One region of the Ferrimonas pelagia genome, then DNA from elsewhere that is predicted to be linked to it. Evidence: predicted binding sites of a transcription regulator. Region 1 holds the regulator's gene; each other region holds the start of a gene.
The links. Region 1 encodes sigma-54, which starts transcription at its own class of promoters, with help from an activator protein. Its sites were predicted from a motif close to GTTGGCACGNNNNTNGNNT; they were not measured.
Positions count from the first base shown of each region.

Region 2: ABEA08_RS04955 (HAD-IIB family hydrolase) is a predicted target of sigma-54. The motif match lies at 1,388-1,406, and genes of this name have one in related genera.
Region 3: ABEA08_RS06385 (LruC domain-containing protein) is a predicted target of sigma-54. The motif match lies at 1,253-1,271, and genes of this name have one in related genera.
Region 4: ABEA08_RS19535 (TorF family putative porin) is a predicted target of sigma-54. The motif match lies at 1,026-1,044, and genes of this name have one in related genera.

Region 1 is NZ_BAABJZ010000105.1:19,140-21,342, reverse strand. Features, by position in the region: gene ptsN (PTS IIA-like nitrogen regulatory protein PtsN) at 1-18, opposite strand, end outside; gene hpf (ribosome hibernation promoting factor) at 18-305, opposite strand; gene ABEA08_RS20240 (RNA polymerase factor sigma-54) at 326-1,822, opposite strand; gene lptB (LPS export ABC transporter ATP-binding protein) at 1,884-2,203, opposite strand, start outside.
Region 2 is NZ_BAABJZ010000012.1:45,978-48,180, reverse strand. Features, by position in the region: gene ABEA08_RS04960 (glycosyltransferase family protein) at 1-539, opposite strand, end outside; gene ABEA08_RS04955 (HAD-IIB family hydrolase) at 550-1,356, opposite strand; gene ABEA08_RS04950 (hypothetical protein) at 1,544-1,951, opposite strand; gene dinB (DNA polymerase IV) at 2,106-2,203, opposite strand, start outside.
Region 3 is NZ_BAABJZ010000016.1:32,561-34,763, reverse strand. Features, by position in the region: gene fabF (beta-ketoacyl-ACP synthase II) at 1-1,144, shown strand, start outside; gene ABEA08_RS06385 (LruC domain-containing protein) at 1,306-2,203, shown strand, end outside.
Region 4 is NZ_BAABJZ010000103.1:83,097-85,299, forward strand. Features, by position in the region: gene ABEA08_RS19525 (phosphoglycolate phosphatase) at 1-309, opposite strand, end outside; gene rpe (ribulose-phosphate 3-epimerase) at 309-995, opposite strand; gene ABEA08_RS19535 (TorF family putative porin) at 1,192-1,833, shown strand; gene ABEA08_RS19540 (hypothetical protein) at 1,906-2,142, shown strand; gene ABEA08_RS19545 (DUF2970 domain-containing protein) at 2,139-2,203, shown strand, end outside.

The DNA.
Region 1 (2,203 bases):
TATTGTTGTTATCTCCATCAGTGCCTGGAAATTTTCTCTTTATGTTTAATTACTTGTCGGTCTAGCTTGTCCACGAGACCGTCGATGGCGGCGTACATGTTCTCATGTTCATGGGTGGCAAACACCTCCCCCCCATTCAGATGCAGCTTCGCTTCGGCGATCTGCTGCAATTTTTGTACATTGAGGATCACATGTACATTGTTAATGTGGTCGAAATGGCGTTCCAATCGCTCAAATTTTTCATGCACATAGTCTCTTAAGGCTTCGGTAACGTCGACGTGGTGCCCGGTAAGATTGATCTGCATAAGGTGACCTCCATTGCGCGTTAAAGGGTTTTGCGCTGGTTCGAGGGGGGGATGGAGAGGGCTTCCCGGTATTTGGCGATGGTACGCCGTGCAACCTGAATGCCCTGCTCCGCGAGAAGCTGTGCCATCTTACTGTCGCTGAGCGGCTTCTTGGGGCTCTCAGCGGCCACCAGTTTTTTGATCAGCGCGCGGATCGCGGTCGAGGAGCACTCGCCGCCGCCGTCGGTACTGACGTGACTGGAGAAAAAATACTTTAGCTCAAAGATCCCACGTGGGGTATGCATGTACTTCTGGGTGGTGACGCGGGAGATGGTGGACTCGTGCATGTCTACCGCTTCGGCGACGTCGTTGAGTACCATAGGTTTCATGGCCTCATCGCCGTATTCGAGGAAGCCTTGTTGATACTGAACGATGCAATTGGCCACTTTCATTAAGGTGTCGTTTCGGCTCTCTAGGCTCTTAATAAACCATTTTGCGTCCTGCAGATGGCCGCGCACAAACTGGCTATCGCCATTGTTGCGCGCCCCGCGACTGAGGGCGGCGTATTGCTCATTGATGCGCAGCTTTGGCATCGCATCGGGATTGAGCTCCACGACCCAGCGCCCCTGTTTCTTGCTGACCGAGACGTCTGGTATCACATATTGGCTCTCGCTGGCGGCGATGCTGCTGCCGGGGCGGGGAGTGAGTGATTGGATTAAGGCCATGGCATCTCGTAACTCATCTTCTTTGAGTCTAGTGCGCCGCAGCAAGGTACGAAAGTCGCGGTTGGCCAATAGATCCATATGTTGCTGTAACAGGATAATGGCTTCTGCCTTCCATGGGGTCTCTGCGGGTAACTGGGCCAGCTGGATCTGCAGGCATTCGGCCAGATCGCGGGAGGCGCAGCCAACGGGATCAAACTGTTGTACCCGCTTGAGGACGGCGATCACTTCGTCCAGCTCGATCTCGTCGGCGCCCTGGGCTTCCAGGATCTCCTCGGCACTGACGGTGAGGTACCCGTGCTCGTCGATGGCATCGATGATGGTGGTGGCGATGGCCCGATCGGTGTCGGTCATCGGCGTCAATTCCATCTGCCAGATCAGGTGGCTTTGCAGATCCATGCTGGTTTCGCCTTGATACTGGCTGTCGTCGTCCCGTATCGCGCTGGCCATTGGGGCAGGGGCGGCGCTATAGACGTCGTCCCAGGTGCTGTCGAGTGGCAGATCGTCGGACATATCGGTTTGAGACAGGGCCTCGGGTGTCTCGATGGCGGCTTGCTCGGTGGGTTCAAAGCCCTCGTCCGAGCTCGTCTCGCTGCTTGTGTTGTTGTCGCTGGCCGTGCCATCGGTGTTGTTGTCGTTGTTCTCAGTCTGTTGTTCAAACTCGTCGCTGCTTTCCAGCAAAGGATTGGATTCCAGCGCCTCTTGGATCTCCTGCTGGAGATCTAAGGTGGACAATTGCAGCAGGCGGATCGCCTGTTGCAGTTGCGGCGTCATGGTTAACTGCTGACCCAGCTTTAGTTGCAGGGAGGTCTTCATTGGTACCCGATCCTTGTTGTGTGTCTCTGGCGTCCCTGTATTGGGGCGGTAGGGAGCAACACTAGAGTTTGAACTGATCGCCCAGATAGACGGAGCGAACCAGTTTGTCGTTGAGCACTTCTTCTGGTGCGCCCTGCGCGATCATTTCACCGTGGCTGACGATGTAGGCGTATTCGCACACATCCAGAGTTTCGCGCACATTATGGTCGGTGATCAAGACGCCTAGACCGCGCAACTTGAGGTGTTGGATGATCTTCTTAATGTCGATCACGGAGATCGGATCGACCCCAGCAAACGGCTCGTCCAGCAGAATGAATTGGGGATCGGCGGCCAGTGCCCGTGCGATCTCGACTCGGCGCCGTTCACCGCCGGACAGCGCCA
Region 2 (2,203 bases), on a different contig from region 1:
TAGTACCCCTTCGCGAATTCGTAGCTAAATCGGGGATTGGCCACCGGGTAGATCAAACGCGCTAACAGGCTGCGATCATAGGTCAGGATGTCGCAATCATGCAGCGCCACGGCCTCCACCCGGCGGGTCGCCTGCACATAACCAAAACAGTACCAGACGTTGCGCCCCTTGCCGGGCTGATCCGGCGCCAGCCCCTTGGCTTGCAGTTGCGCATCCAGTGCCCGCAGCCTCGGCCCGTCATGCCACAGCACCCGATGCGGCTGCGGCAATTGATCGAAGAACTTCAGCGCCTGGACGTATTCGTCCCGATCGGCCCGATCCAACCCCACGACGATCTGGGACAGGTAGGGCACCTGAACCAGCTCCTCGATGATCTTAGGCAGAGCATCGATCTGCAGCTCAGAATAGAGCGACGGCAACACCAAGCCTAAGGGCCGGTGTTGACTGAATTGCAGCAGTTCACGCTCCAACTCGGCCACCGGTCGGTTGGACAGGTTGTGCAAAGTGGTGATGATCCCGTTCTGATAATAGTCCGCCATGCTTACGCTCCTAATGTGCCGCTGCTGGCTGTGGATCCAACAGGCTCAACAGGGCTTGCGCCCAACCTGCCGGGCCACACAGCTCGGTTTGGATCACCCGCTTGGCCGCGGGCTTGGGCGGGAAGGGATGTACCGGCGAGCGGATCTGAACCGCGACGTCGGCCGCCGCGAGCATGGCGCTGTCATTGTGCCCATCCCCCAAGGCGATGATCTGCACCGGCTGACCCGACCGCGTGTGATAGTGCTGGCGCAGCCAAGTGGTGGCCCGCCCCTTGTCGGTCTGGCCCAACAGATGAAAGAAGCGCCCGCCTTTGAGCAAGGTAAAGCCCTGCGCCCGGGCCGATGCCTGAAATGTCAGGAACGCATGCTCCGTGTCCTGCCATAACAGCGGCTCAGAGTATTCTCGCTGCTGCGCCAGCTCGGCCTGAGCCAGACTGAGACCGGTGTGCGCCGCTAGCTCGGCAACAGACCAATCGGAGAAACCTTGCACACTGAAACCGGCGCGTTGCCGCTCCCGCTGGAGCCACGCCACCAGTTGCTGTCGCGGCTGCCCCAGGATCACGGCGCGCGGCTCGCCCTCCAGCGGCTCAGGCAGATGAATGGCTGAACCATTCTCCACCACCATGGGCCAATGCAGCGACAGGGCCGACGCCAACGCCTGGCTCTCGGCCAAGGTTTTGCTGGTGTTAAAGATCAGCGGGATCCGACGCTGTCGGCACAGCGCTAGTGCGGCCTGCGCCGCATCGTATTGGTAGGTGTGGTGATCCAGTAAGGTGCCGTCCAGATCGGTGACGACGAGGGTGCCAACTGCGCTCATGGGCTTATCACTCCTTGGTTGTCTACTTCTACAGCAAGGAGCGGGCCAACACCGATCTGTCATTGCCAGCGACGCCGGCGCGGCGACTCGCGCCGCCAGCGCACCAACGGCAGGCCCCCATATGGCGCATTGCACCAATAAGGGGCATACTCAGGGCTCTTCGCCGGGAGCCGATGGTGGAGTCGGGTTAAATCAGTCCCTTCTGCTTGATCCGTTCACGGTTATATTCCAACACCACTTGCTCAACCGACAGCTCCTCAGCCCCCGCACAACGCTCGATGATATGCGCCCGCCGGGCTTTCTCGCAGGTACTGACCATGTCCCTGCCCTTCTCCTTGCCAAACCGCCACATTAGGTAGTCCATGGCATTGTTGTCGGCATAGGACACCAGTCGGGCCAGTTTCGCTTCATCGTTGGCATAGTGGTTGATGGTGCGGCAGTAGGTTTTTTCACCGCTGTAATTATCAAAATAATCCACGTCCCTTAGGGGTTGTGCCTGGGTAAACATCCCTCCCAACACAAACAAGACGGCGCCAACCAATATCAACATACCACTGGCGGTGATGATCTGACGGTAACGGCTTCGGATCCTCATAACGGCCTCCTCAACGAAGGTTTCCGATGTGAATGGGCCACGTTTTCGCACCCACGCTTTCAGCCTAGAAGGATCCGCCCCAGGCCGGCTTGATGGGGATCAACTAGTGAGTTATTACCCCGCACGACTGAACGCTTATCGCCTCGAAATGGGCTTATAACAGGCTCAACTGAGGACTGCTGTGCGATGCCAAGGTCACGCTGATCCCCACCAGTCGCACCCCCTTGCCCTCCCCACGCAGGTAGCCGGTAT
Region 3 (2,203 bases), on a different contig from region 1:
AAGCGGCATCGCGCCGATCACCCATTTTGATGCCAGCGAGTTTGCTGTGCGCTTTTCTGGCTCGGTTAAGGATTTCGACGTCGAAGCTTACCTGCCGAAGAAAGAAGCCCGAAAGATGGATCTGTTCATCCAGTACGGTCTGGCGGCTTCTATCCAGGCGCTGAAAGATTCGGGCTTGGAGATCAATGACGGCAATGCCCATCGAGTGGGCGCTGCCATCGGTGCAGGGATTGGCGGTCTGCCTTTGATCGAAGCGAACTACGCTCAGTATCAAAAGTCCGGTCCCCGCCGGATCTCGCCATTCTTTATCCCGTCCACCATCATCAACATGGTGGCGGGTCACCTGTCCATCATGTACGGCTTTACCGGGCCAAACATTGCGATCACCACGGCCTGTACCACAGGTGTGCACAACATTGGCCACGCCGCACGGATGATCGCCTATGGCGATGCGGATGTGATGATCGCCGGTGGCTCAGAGATGGCGACGACCGCACTGGGTGTCGGTGGTTTCGCTTCGGCCAAGGCACTCTCGACTCGCAATGACGATCCTCAGAAGGCGTCTCGTCCTTGGGATAAGGATCGGGATGGCTTTGTGATCGGTGATGGTGCCGGCATGGTGGTACTGGAAGAGTACGAGCATGCTAAGGCACGCGGTGCGAAGATCTACGCCGAGTTGTCTGGCTTTGGTATGAGTGGCGATGCGCACCATATGACGTCGCCACCAGAAGATGGCCGTGGCGGTGCTGCTGCGATGCGCAATGCGATTGACGACGCAGGGATCGCGCCAGAAGCCGTGGGTTACATCAATGCCCACGGCACCTCCACGCCAGCCGGTGACATTGCTGAGGTGAACGGGGTGAAAGGCCTGTTCGGCGAGCATGCGTATCAGTTGATCATGGGTTCGACCAAGTCGATGACCGGTCACCTGTTAGGGGCGGCGGGTTCGGTGGAGGCGATCTTCACCATCTTGGCTCTGCATAACCAAGAAGTGCCACCCACCATTAACTTGGAAAATCCAAGTGACGGGTGCGATCTGGACTTTAATACCGAAGGTGCGCGTAAGGTGGCGTTGGATTACGCCCTGTGTAACTCCTTTGGTTTTGGCGGCACCAACGGCTCCTTGCTGTTCAAACGCGCCTGATAGACCAGACACGGACAGCGCCACTCTTCGGAGTGGCGTTTTTTTTGCAATTTGCAAAGTGGGCTGGCGCTTGGCCCGAATATATATATAGAAATCAGTCATCTAAAAAGTGGCACGGCTCTTGATGTGAACGATTACTTGTTCACTTAGGGAACCTTGCTATGCGGATATCAGCGGCACTACTCAGTTTTATCCCGATATCACTATGGGCTGCGCCATTTGATCAATGCCCGACCGAAGCGTTTCTTTTTCAGGATCCCACGACGGTGGTGTACGGGGTCGATCTGGTCACCGGCAAAGCGGATCTGCTTGCCGGCAGTACGGGGATCTCTGGCACCGTTAATGCGGTCGGTTTTGATGAGTCCGAGCGCTATATCTATGGCTTCAGTAAGGATCTGAAGGATGTGGTTCAGATCGACAGTGACTTTCAGGCGACTGCGCAAGGGGTGACCGGGCTGCCTCAGGGGGTGCATTTTTTCGTTGGGGATGTGGCTGACAGTACGTACTGGGTCTACAAGAAGAACACCGGCTTATTTGCCATTCCGCTGGTTGGGCCCGATGCGATGCAAGCCAGCGAGATCGTCGGGGCCGACTTGAGTTTGAACCTGACGGACTTTGCCTTCCATCCGGGCGATGGCAACCTCTATGCCCTGGATAACAGCAGCGGCTTGCTGCATCGGATCGATACCAGCGACGGCAGCGCGACGGTGGTCGCCGATGCGGGGATCACTGGCACTTTTGGCGCTGGCTATTTCGAAAAGTCCGGTTTTTTCTATGTCTCGCGCAATCAGGATGGTCAGATCTTTCGGCTGGACTTGCGTGATCCCGCCAACATTGCCAATGGCGCCACGCTGTTCGCCTATGGCCCCTCGTCCGGTCAAAATGACGGCGCCCGCTGTGCCAGTGCTCCTATCGTGGCCAGCAATACCGACTTCGGCGACGCGCCGGACAGCTATGGCACCACATTGGCGAGCAATGGAGCCCGTCACGCCTTGCTCAGTGGCGGCCCTGTGCTTGGCGCCTCTGTGGATGCTGACAACGACGGTCTACAGGCCCCCT
Region 4 (2,203 bases), on a different contig from region 1:
AGACCCAACCTTGGGATACAACAGTTCAGGACCCGCTCGATGCTGACCATAATGCCAGTGGAAGCGTACCAGCGTTTCAGCCACCAACGTCTCATCCAACCGGGGGTCAATCGTCACATCCGCGGACAATGCGCGGCGGATCAATACCTCAGCCCCATTCCCTATCCAGCCCAATGCATCCTGCGTCACACAAGGCGTCCGCCCCATATCCACTAATGCTGCAGCGGCCGCCGCAGCTAAGCTGGGGCCGCTGTTAACCAGTGTGCCGTCCAGATCAAACGCAATCGCGCGTACCTCCGGTAAAGCCATCAGTTCGTTACTCCCTGTAACTCTGCCCGCATCTGATCGATCACCGCCCGATAGTCCGGCTGATTGAAGATCGCCGAGCCGGCGACAAACATATCCGCCCCGGCCGCCGCGATCTCGGCAATATTATCCACCTTCACGCCGCCGTCGATCTGCAAGCGGATATCGCGGCCACTGGCCTCAATGCGCTGGCGTACCTGACGGATCTTGTCCAAAGTACCCGGAATAAAGGACTGACCACCAAAGCCGGGATTAACCGACATCAGCAGGATCACATCCAGCTTATCCATCACATGGTCGAGGTAATGCAGCGGGGTTGCGGGGTTGAACACCAAGCCGGCCTGCGCGCCACCGGCCTTGATCAACTGCAAGGTTCGATCAATGTGCTCAGACGCTTCAGGGTGGAAGGTGATGATCGACGCTCCGGCCTTAATAAAGTCTGGGACTAGGCGATCCACCGGCTTCACCATCAGATGCACATCGATCGGCACGGTCAGCCCACGTCTATCCATATCGGCGCGCAGGGCTTGGCACACCAGAGGACCGATGGTCAGATTGGGCACATAATGGTTATCCATAACATCAAAATGCACCACATCGGCGCCCGCATTGAGCACCTGGGACACATCTTCCCCGAGGCGGGCAAAATCAGCGGACAGGATCGAAGGGCAGATCAGAAACTCTTTCATATACCGTTGCTCTTTAGTCGGCGACTTGAGCTTGGTATGTTAATCGCTTTCACTTATCAGACCCAAATGGTCTTTTATGAGCCGTTTGCAATTCCATCCCTGCTGCGATTATGGTGCTCCTACCCCCAGGTCCACCCCGCATTGAAGCATGACGTTCCGGGCTCGAGCCCACCATTGGATAATTAGGGATTGGATGATGAAAAAGATTGTACCTCACGTAGTAGCCGCGTCCGTGTTGGCCGCTTCGAGCTCTGTCGCTGCCATTGAGTTAGGCGCCGATACCGAATTGAGTTTTAACGCGACACTGGCCAGTAACTACCTGTTTCGTGGTGTCAGCCTTTCCGACGATGATTTTGCCGTTCAGGGTGGGGCTGACTTAGCTCACGGCTCAGGCCTGTACGCCGGCATTTGGGCGTCCACCTACGATAACGGTGGCGATACCGAAACCGAGGTTGATTGGTGGGCGGGCTATGGCTTTGATCTCAGCGACAGCCTTTCTTTGGATGTCGGAGTGACCCGCTACTACTACCCGAGCGTCGGTGGCCACACCACCGAATGGTACGCAGGCGCCGCCATTGCGGATGCGACCGTCACCCTATTCTATGATCAGCACATAGAACAATGGTATTTCCAGGGGGGCTACGACTTTACCCTGCCTGCTGACGTTGTCCTCAGCGCCCACGTCGGTTATACCGAGCCCGACGAAGCGTCCGGCTTCTATGATCTGGGATTGACCGCAAGCTATGCCATCAATGATCACATCGAGGTGTTTGGCGGCGCGGTGTACCATGAAGAAGAAAAAGACAATTACGTCGCCGGTGTTAACTTTTACTTCTAACGATTAGCGCCGTTAGCACTTTTGCAACACCGCTGATATAATCGCCTCCAGAGATCGACTCGGGAGGCGATTGTGTTTTTGCGAAACCGCAAACACCTAAAGGGAATGCTGCTGACGGGCGCCGCTGCGCTGCTGGCGTTGTCGGCTTATGGCTGGTTGCAGCAAGAGTGCACAGGTACCTGCCTCCAGGCGGAGGCCAAGCTCAAGTGGCATCAGTGGATCGCCGGCAGTGACAGCGGCCAGATCCACTTCGTTGATCTGCTTGAACTGCTCTATCGGCCGCAAGATAACCGTAGGCCCACTCAGTGATCCGGATCATCGGCTCGATACTGGCCGCCCTGTTTGGGGTGCAGTCCGAAGCCAATCGCCA